DNA from 2 places in the Pseudomonas kurunegalensis genome. Region 2 is predicted to be linked to the other one. Evidence: riboswitches for the same ligand, from Rfam matches in the RefSeq annotation. Region 2 holds a riboswitch; the other holds the start of a gene.

Region 1 (4,421 bases), 2.7 Mb from region 2:
CGAAACCGAGGCCCAGCGTTTCCGTGATTTGGGCGCGCGCGCTGAGTGCGTGCAGGTCACCGGTTCGATCAAGTTCGACCTGAAGATTGATGAGCAACTGCTTCCGCGCGCCCAGGCACTGCGTGCGCAATGGGGGGCTGAGCAGCGCCCGGTGTGGATTGCGGCCAGTACCCATGAAGGCGAGGATGCGCTGATTTTGCAGGCGCACCGGCAGTTGTTACAGGTGCATGGCGATGCGTTGCTGATCCTGGTGCCGCGCCATCCCGAGCGATTCAATGCGGTACATGTGCTGTGCAGCGAGCAATTCGCTACCGTGCGGCGCTCTGCTGGCACGCCCGTCGATGCGCAAACCCAGGTATTGCTTGGCGATACGATGGGTGAGTTGTTGTTCCTGTATGCGCTGGCCGACATTGCCTTTGTCGGTGGCAGCCTGGTGGCGACGGGTGGGCATAACCCGCTGGAGCCGGCAGCGCTGGCGTTGCCGGTGCTGATGGGGCCGCATGTGTTCAACTTCCTTGAGATCAGCGCGATGCTGCGTGAGGCGGGGGCGTTGCAGCAGGTGGACGATGCCGATGGGTTGGCCGGGGCGGTGCGTAGGCTGGTCGAGCTGCCTCAGGATGCGCAGCGCATGGGTGAGGCGGGCAGGGCGGTGATGCGGGCCAATCAGGGAGCATTGCAGCGTTTGCTCGATGGGCTGGGTGCGCTTATCCGCTGATCTTCGCAGCGATGCGATCCCTGTAGGAGCGGCCTTGTGTCGCGAAAGGGGGGCGAAGCGCCCCCGGGATCTTCGCATAACTGCAAGATTGCCGGGGCCGCTGTGCGGCCCTTTCGCGACACAAGGCCGCTCCTACACTGTCCGCGTGCTCCCTGAGTTCAAGGACGACGCTCGAAGTTCTTGGCGGCGGCTGCCGCCAGGTCCGGTGGCAGGAAGTCCTTGTCCGGGTTGTAGTCCGGCTTCAGGTAGCGCTTGAGGTCCGCCAGGTCCTGTGGGCTCAAGGTGCCGGCCGCCTGCTTCAGGCTCAGGTTGTCGAGGATGTAGTCATAGCGGCTGTTGTTGTAATCCCTCACCGAGGTGTACAGCTGGCGCTGGGCATCGAGCACGTCGACGATGTTGCGGGTACCCACCTGGTAACCGATTTCAGTGGCTTCCAACGCACTCTGGTTGGAGATGATCGACTGCTTGCGCGCCTGCACCTGTTCTACGTCGGTGTTCACCGCGCGGTGCAGGTTGCGGGTGTTTTCCACCACCTGGCGGCGCAGGCTTTCGCGCTGCTGCTCGCTTTGGCTCAGGCGCTGGTAAGCCTCGCGTACTTGCGAGCTGGTCAGGCCGCCGCTGTAGATCGGGATGTTCAGTTGCAGGCCGACGCTGGTCTGCTCGACGTCGCCACCATAACGCACGTTCTGCTGCGGCGCCGGGTTGGTGAAACCGAGGCTGTCGTTGTCACCCTTCTGGTACTTGGCCACTGCATCCAGGGTTGGCGCATGGCCGGCCTTGCGCTGGCGCAGGGTTTCTTCAGCGGCGGACACCGCGTAGTTGGTGGCCAGCAGGTTGAGGTTCTGGCGCCCGGCAGTTTCGACCCAGGCCTTGGCGTCGTTGGGCGTTGGCACCTGCACCGGCAGGCTGTGCACCACACCTTGAATCGAGGTGTATTCACGGTTGGTCAGGGTGACCAGTGCTTCAAAGGCATCCTGTACCTGGCGCTCGGCAATGATCCGGTTGGCCCGGGCCGTGTCGTAGCTGGCCTGGGACTGCAGCACGTCGGTCTTGTCCGACAGGCCCACATCGAAACGCTCGTTGGACTGGTCGAGCTGGCGCTTGAACGCGGCCTCTTCGGCCTTGGTGGCGGCCAGGTTGTCCTGGGCACGCAGCACGGCGAAGTAGTTCTGCGCAGTTTGCAGGATCAGGTTCTGTTCAGTGGCCGACAGCTCCAGCGCCGCCTGTTCGTTGACAGCCTCGGCTGCCTGCAACTGGAACCAGCGGTCGGCGCGGAAGATGGGCTGGGCCAGCGTCGCGCTCCATGAGTTACCGCTGCGATTGGAGGTGATGGAAGGCTCGTCCAGCTTGGTGCGGGTGTTCATCATCTCGGCGCCAGCCGACAGGTTGGGCAGCAACCCGGCGCGGGCCTGTGGCACCACTTCGCGGCGGGCGCCGTAATCGGCGCGGGCGGCGGCCAGGTCGGCGTTGTTGTCCACCGCTTCCTGGTAGACGCTGACCAGGTCGGTCTTCACTGTCGGGGGCACGTCCGCTGCCCAGACCACTCCGTTGGACGCACAAGACACGGCTATCGCCAGTGAGAGTTTGCGCAGCATAGAGGCAATCCTTGTACGAAATTTAATTACTGAACTGTTGAGTATCGGATGACGGGCCAGTGTAGTGCCATGCGCCCCCGGCAACAATCGCCTGGTGTGCCTTTCATCAACCGCGCATTTACCCGCTTGGCTTTGCCGACCACTCCAGTCTAGACTGCGCATGTTCTTGTCGGGGTGCCTTGAAGCAAAGGCTGAGATCGCAGAGGTGCGGATCCCGTTGAACCTGATCAGGTTAGCGCCTGCGTAGGGAACAAGATTGCTCGCCTTCCCGGGGAGCCTCTTGTGCCAGGTCCGGGAATGTCGCAGCTGCATGCAGCTTCAGGCACCCCCATATCCGGCACTGCACCCATCATGGGTGCGTCCGCGCCATTCAGGTTCACCCCGACATTCCACTGCTAGGAAGCCGTCTGGAGAGCCTGTGATGACCAAACAAGAAAAAGCGATCAACCTCAGCGAATCGGCACAAGTCGATCAGCAGTCCGTGCAACCGTTCCCGCGTTCGCGCAAGGTGTATGTCGAAGGCTCGCGCCCGGACATCCGCGTGCCCATGCGTGAAATCAGCCTGGACGACACCCCGACCGATTTCGGTGGCGAAACCAATGCCCCGGTGCTGGTCTACGACACCTCTGGCCCGTACACCGACCCCAACGTGATCATCGACGTGCGCAAGGGCCTGGCCGATGTGCGTTCGGCGTGGATCGACGCCCGTGGTGACACCGAGCGCCTGGACGGCCTGAGCTCCGATTTCGGCCAGCAGCGCCTGAACGATGCCGAACTGGCCAAGCTGCGCTTTGCCCACGTGCGCAACCCGCGCCGCGCCAAGGCCGGCGCCAACGTCTCGCAGATGCACTATGCCCGCCAGGGCATCATCACCGCCGAGATGGAATACGTGGCCATCCGCGAAAACATGAAGCTGCAAGAGGCCCGCGCCGCCGGCCTGCTGAAAGAGCAGCACGCCGGCCACAGCTTCGGCGCCAACATCCCGAAAGAAATCACCCCCGAATTCGTCCGCCAGGAAATCGCCCGTGGCCGCGCGATCATCCCGGCCAACATCAACCACCCGGAAGTGGAGCCGATGATCATCGGCCGCAACTTCCTGGTGAAGATCAACGGCAACATCGGCAACAGCGCCCTGGGTTCCTCGATCGAGGAAGAAGTGGCCAAGCTGACCTGGGGCATCCGCTGGGGTTCGGACACGGTCATGGACCTGTCCACCGGCAAGCACATCCACGAAACCCGCGAGTGGATCATCCGCAACTCGCCGGTGCCGATCGGTACCGTGCCAATCTACCAGGCGCTGGAAAAGGTCAACGGCGTGGCCGAAGACCTGACCTGGGAGCTGTTCCGCGACACCCTGATCGAGCAGGCCGAACAGGGCGTGGACTACTTCACCATCCACGCCGGCGTGCTGCTGCGCTATGTGCCGCTGACCGCCAAACGTGTTACCGGCATCGTCAGCCGTGGTGGCTCGATCATGGCCAAGTGGTGCCTGGCGCACCACAAGGAAAACTTCCTGTACACGCACTTCGACGAGATCTGCGAAATCATGAAGGCCTACGACGTCAGCTTCTCGCTGGGTGACGGCCTGCGCCCTGGCTCGATTGCCGACGCCAACGACGCCGCGCAGTTCGGTGAGCTGGAAACCCTCGGCGAGCTGACCAAGATCGCCTGGAAGCACGATGTGCAGTGCATGATCGAAGGCCCAGGCCACGTACCGATGCAGTTGATCAAGGAGAACATGGACAAGCAGCTGGAGTGCTGCGACGAGGCGCCGTTCTACACCCTCGGCCCGCTGACCACCGACATTGCACCGGGTTACGACCACATCACCTCGGGCATTGGTGCGGCGATGATCGGCTGGTTCGGTTGCGCCATGCTCTGCTACGTCACGCCCAAGGAGCACCTGGGCCTGCCGAACAAGGACGACGTGAAAACCGGCATCATCACCTACAAGATCGCCGCGCACGCCGCCGACCTTGCCAAGGGCCACCCGGGCGCGCAGATTCGTGACAACGCCTTGTCCAAGGCGCGCTTCGAGTTCCGTTGGGAAGACCAGTTCAACCTGGGCCTGGACCCGGATACTGCCCGTGCCTTCCACGACGAGACCCTGC
Region 2 (4,421 bases):
TGAGCGCGGTAAGGTTCGGGTCGGTGACATCGACATGGGTCCGTACATGCTGGATACCGTGGTCCACCAGCATGCCGATGGTTTTTTTTGCGCGGACCTTGATGTCGTCGTGGGTGGTGATTTCCTTACGCTCGGCCCAGCGCTCGATGCCTTCGAACAACGTGCCGCTCATGTTCCACTTCGGCTCGCCAGCGGTCAGGGTGGCATCCAGATGAATGTGCGGTTCCACAAAGGGTGCCACCACCAGGTTTTGCCCGGCATCAAGGTCATCGGTAGCAACGGGTGCCACTACCTCGGCCTGGGGCACGATGGTGGCAATGCGCTCGCCGCTCAGTTCGATGCGGTACAAACCGGGCTTGCCGCGCAAGCGTGCATTGATAATGTTCATGCTGTTACTCCTTGGGCTCGCTTATCGCCGCTACCTGCATAGTGGTCGAGCCCAAGGGTATCCGCCAGTGCCTGGCGCAGGTATCGATTTACTGGCTGTCCAGCCCCATCTGCCAGAAATCAGCCTCCAGGCTGGACGCCTGCCCGAAAATCCCCACCAGGTCTGCGAAGCGCTGTTCGGTCATGCTCCGCGCTGCCAGTTCATCCAGGTGCTTGCGCGCCGCCGCCGCCACCCCTTGGTAGCCCTCGCCGGCGTACTCGCCAATCCACTCGCGGTACGGGTGGTTGCTCAAGTCGCCAATCCGCTCGGCCAGGGTACGGCCGATCTCGGCATAGCCGATCACGCACGGTGCCAGCGCCACATGCAGCTCCAGCAGGTCGCCGGCGGCGCCACAGTCCAGCACGTAGCGGGTATAGGCCACGGTAGCCTGGTGCTCTGGCGCCGCCTCGATATCGGCCTGGGTCAGCCCCCAGCGCGCGCACAGACGCAGATGCAGTTCGGTTTCATCCAGAATCGCTGCCAGCCCGGCCTGCGCGGCGCGTATGTCCGCCGGGCGGCGGCTTTTATAGGCGGCCAACGCCCAGGCACGGGCGAACTGGATAAGGAACAGGTAATCCTGCACCAGGTAAGTCCGGAACGCGTCCTCACTCAACGTGCCCTCGCCCATCTGCCGCACAAAGTCATGGTCGACGTAGCTGTTCCACTGTTGGGTCGCGGCAGCCTTGAGGCGCTCGAAGATATCCATGCTCACTTGCCCTCCGGGTAGACGGCATCGAAGAAGGCCAGCTCCAGCTCGACGGTGCGTTGGTAGAAATCACTGGCCAGTGCGGCTTCCTGCGGGCCGACGCGGTCCAGCTCGGCTTGCAGGAAGGCAACGAAGGCCTGGAAGTCCGGGTTGTCGTGAAGGGTGATCCACTCGGCATGAACGAAGTTGTCCGGCATCGGTTTCGGCGCCTTCAGTGCCCAGTCCAGGTACAGGCCTTCGGCAACGTTGAGCACCGCCAGCGCCGCCGCATAGGAGCGGGTGGCTGCCGCTTCGCGCATGATCGCCTTGAAACCTGCGGTTGGCGCAGTGTCGGCCGGTTCAGTGCGCTGCGCCGGGCTTACATCCAGGGCCTCGAAAGCGCGCAGGAAGTAGGTGTTCTCGTCACTGGAGATCATCCCGGCGAAACGGCCGAAGCGCAGGCGAGCCTCGAACGTGTCAGCGGTAGCGATGGCCGCGCCCAGCAAGGTCAGGAAGCTGTCGAGGAAACGGTGGTCCTGCACCAAGTAGTCGACCATGATCGGGGCCGGCAGGCTGCCGTCGCACAATTGGGTCACGAAACGGTGGCCAACGGCCGCCGACCAGGTCGGCTCGCTTTGGCGGCGCAGGGACTGGCTGAAACGTTCGGTCATGTTGCTGTCCTTGACGGGGGTGACAGCGAGACCTTGGCGGTGAGCATGGACGGGCCTCGCAGTGAGACCGGCAAAAAGGCAGGTTACGAATCCCATCCCTTCGCCGGCATGATCCGGATCAGGTTCGAAGGGTCACCGCGCTGCAACGTTCAGCGGTTTCTCAGCCCGTTGCCGGGCTCCCCTTGGTGGCGTTCAGGTATACCCCAGGGCGCGGGTGCTGTCACTACCCACTGCACCCAATGTGTGGGTAATGGGGGCCCGCTACTGGGGGAACATCCCCATTTTTGACGCCCCGTTATTTAGCGCACATCAGGTACTACAAGGAATTGTTTAACAAAGCATTACTGAATTTTCAGTTGGCACAGCGGTTGCTCAAGGCCATATACCGGGCAAAACGCCATTGAAGGCAGTACGCCATACAGCCGCGAGCGAGGCATAAGGCAATGAAAACACCTGCCGTGATCCACCCTGCTAGGCATGCATTCCAGCTGTCCACCGTCACCGCGCTGATGCTCAGCCTCGGGCTGATCACGGTTACAGCGGCCCCCCTCGACGATAACAGCCCGCCGCCGCCAACCGACCCTTCCGCCTACACCGACCAGCCGGCCGACCCGACCCCGGCCCTGCTAAACCTGGAGACCCTGCCAGAAGCCAACCGGGGCTCGCTGGAGCTGACCAATGGTGTGTATGGCGACCGCAACACGGTGCGCACCGACAACGTGCTACCGCCAGCCCTGCAAACCTCGGACAGGTACCCCACCAACGGCAAACCCAGCCCGTTGTTCGGTGCGCAGCCGTTTACCCAGCAATTGCTGCTGTTCGAAGAATTCGGCACAGAAAAACTCGACCCCACCCTGCCGCCGCCCAGCCTGACCTTCCCGGTCCCCACCTTGGGCGCTGCACCCGCGCAGGACCCTAACGTAGTGGCGCGCAGTGGTCCCAGTGGCACTGCCCTGGAGGCCTTCCTCAAGCAGCCGGGCCTGTACCCGTTCCCGACCCAGTTTTCCAATGTGCTGGACCGCAACCCGTGGAAGGCGCAGATCGAAATGTTCCTCAACCGCCAGCCCGTTGGCTCCCCAGCCGAAGGCCGTCCACCAGGAAAAGGCTGGTCACACCAGCGCTGGAACGAGTTTTACCCGCAGACTGCGTTCAAGACCGCGCAAGCCGGTGCGCGCATCAACCAGGGCCTGCGCGACCGCAAGCAACTGCACAACTATGCGGTCGGTGAATTTGCCCCGGGCGGGCTGTACTACCAGACCTCCGACATCCCGACCACGCTGGGCACCACCAAGGGCATCGACACCCGCTTCCACCCGAACATGCCGCTGCAGAACCACAAGTCGCTGTGGACGTTCGATGGCACCTTCCCGGTCAAGTTGCTGATGGTGCGCTATGGCCAGCCAGTGCTGATGCGTCATTACAACGCCCTGCCGATCGACCCTTCGGCCAACGGCGGTTTTGGCTTGCACACCATCTCGACCCACGAGCACAACGGCCACTCCCCGGCCGAAAGCGACGGCTTTGCCAACGCCTACTTCTTCCCTGGCCAGTACTATGACTACCGTTGGCCGGTGCAGCTGGCCGGCTACGACACCATCAACACCCGTGCACAAGACCCGCGTGCCGCGTTCCCTTGCTCACCGGGTGAAACCCTGTTCGTCAATGACGGCTCGCCAGGGCTGAAAACCTGCCAGAACGGCAGCATCAAGATTCGCGGCGACTGGCGCGAAACCATGAGCACCCACTGGTTCCACGACCACATGATGGATTTCACGGCGCAGAACGTCTACAAGGGCAACGCCGTGATGATGAACTACTACAGCGCCCTGGACCGCGGCAACGAGGCCCTGCAGGATGGCGTGAACCTGCGCTTCCCCAGCGGTTCGGGCATGCCTTGGGGCAACCGCGACTACGACGTCAACCTGGTGATGGCCGACAAGGCGTGGGATGCCAACGGCCAACTGTGGTTCAACCCGTTCAACACCGATGGCTTCCTTGGCGACCAGATGCTGGTCAACTGGCAGTACCAGCCCAAGCTCAAGGTGCGCGCGCGCAGTTACCGCTTCCGTCTGCTCAATGGCTCGGTATCCCGCTACTTCAAGTTCGCAGTCGTGCGTGAAATTGCCGGCACCACCGGCGAATTCAAGGGGCCGGCCGGTTCCAACGTGTCGTATGCGCGGGTGCCGTTCCACATGATCGCCAACGACGGCAACATCATGGAGCATGCCGTGCCATTCGACGGCACCATGGACCTCAACGGTGACGGCAACCTGCAGGACAACAACGGTATCCTGCCGTTGCAAGGTATCGCCGAGCGCTACGACATCATCATCAACTTCGCCAAGAACGGCATCAAGGTGGGCGACAAGCTGTACTTCGTCAACATTGAGGAACACCGCACCGGCAAGGGCCCGGAAGGTGCCATTTCGCTGGCCGACGTGCTGTCGGAGAAATACAAGGCCGTCATCAAGCAGACCAGCAAAGGCCCGCAGTGGGATAACGGCGACCCGCTGGTCGGCAAGTTCCTGCAGTTGATCGTGCAGCCCTACAGCGGCCAGGACGTGAGCATGGACCCGGTTGCCTACGAACCGGCCAAACCAGGCAAGGCCGCAGGCCTGAAGATGCTGCCGCTGCCCAT

The links. A riboswitch is a leader RNA that binds a small molecule or an ion and turns the genes downstream of it on or off. The one in region 2 is predicted to bind thiamine pyrophosphate.
Region 1: it holds a riboswitch for thiamine pyrophosphate, as region 2 does, so the genes downstream of both, thiC (phosphomethylpyrimidine synthase ThiC) here and QQ992_RS13120 (TenA family protein) in region 2, are expected to answer to the same signal.

Annotation. Positions count from the first base shown of each region.
Region 1 covers NZ_CP127871.1:5,597,193-5,601,613, reverse strand. Annotated here, with positions in the region: gene waaA (lipid IV(A) 3-deoxy-D-manno-octulosonic acid transferase) at 1-715, shown strand, start outside; gene QQ992_RS25560 (TolC family outer membrane protein) at 874-2,310, opposite strand; TPP riboswitch at 2,471-2,577, shown strand; gene thiC (phosphomethylpyrimidine synthase ThiC) at 2,732-4,421, shown strand, end outside.
Region 2 covers NZ_CP127871.1:2,938,857-2,943,277, forward strand. Annotated here, with positions in the region: gene codA (cytosine deaminase) at 1-388, opposite strand, end outside; gene tenA (thiaminase II) at 477-1,139, opposite strand; gene QQ992_RS13120 (TenA family protein) at 1,136-1,783, opposite strand; TPP riboswitch at 1,862-1,976, opposite strand; gene QQ992_RS13125 (Ig-like domain-containing protein) at 2,227-4,421, shown strand, end outside.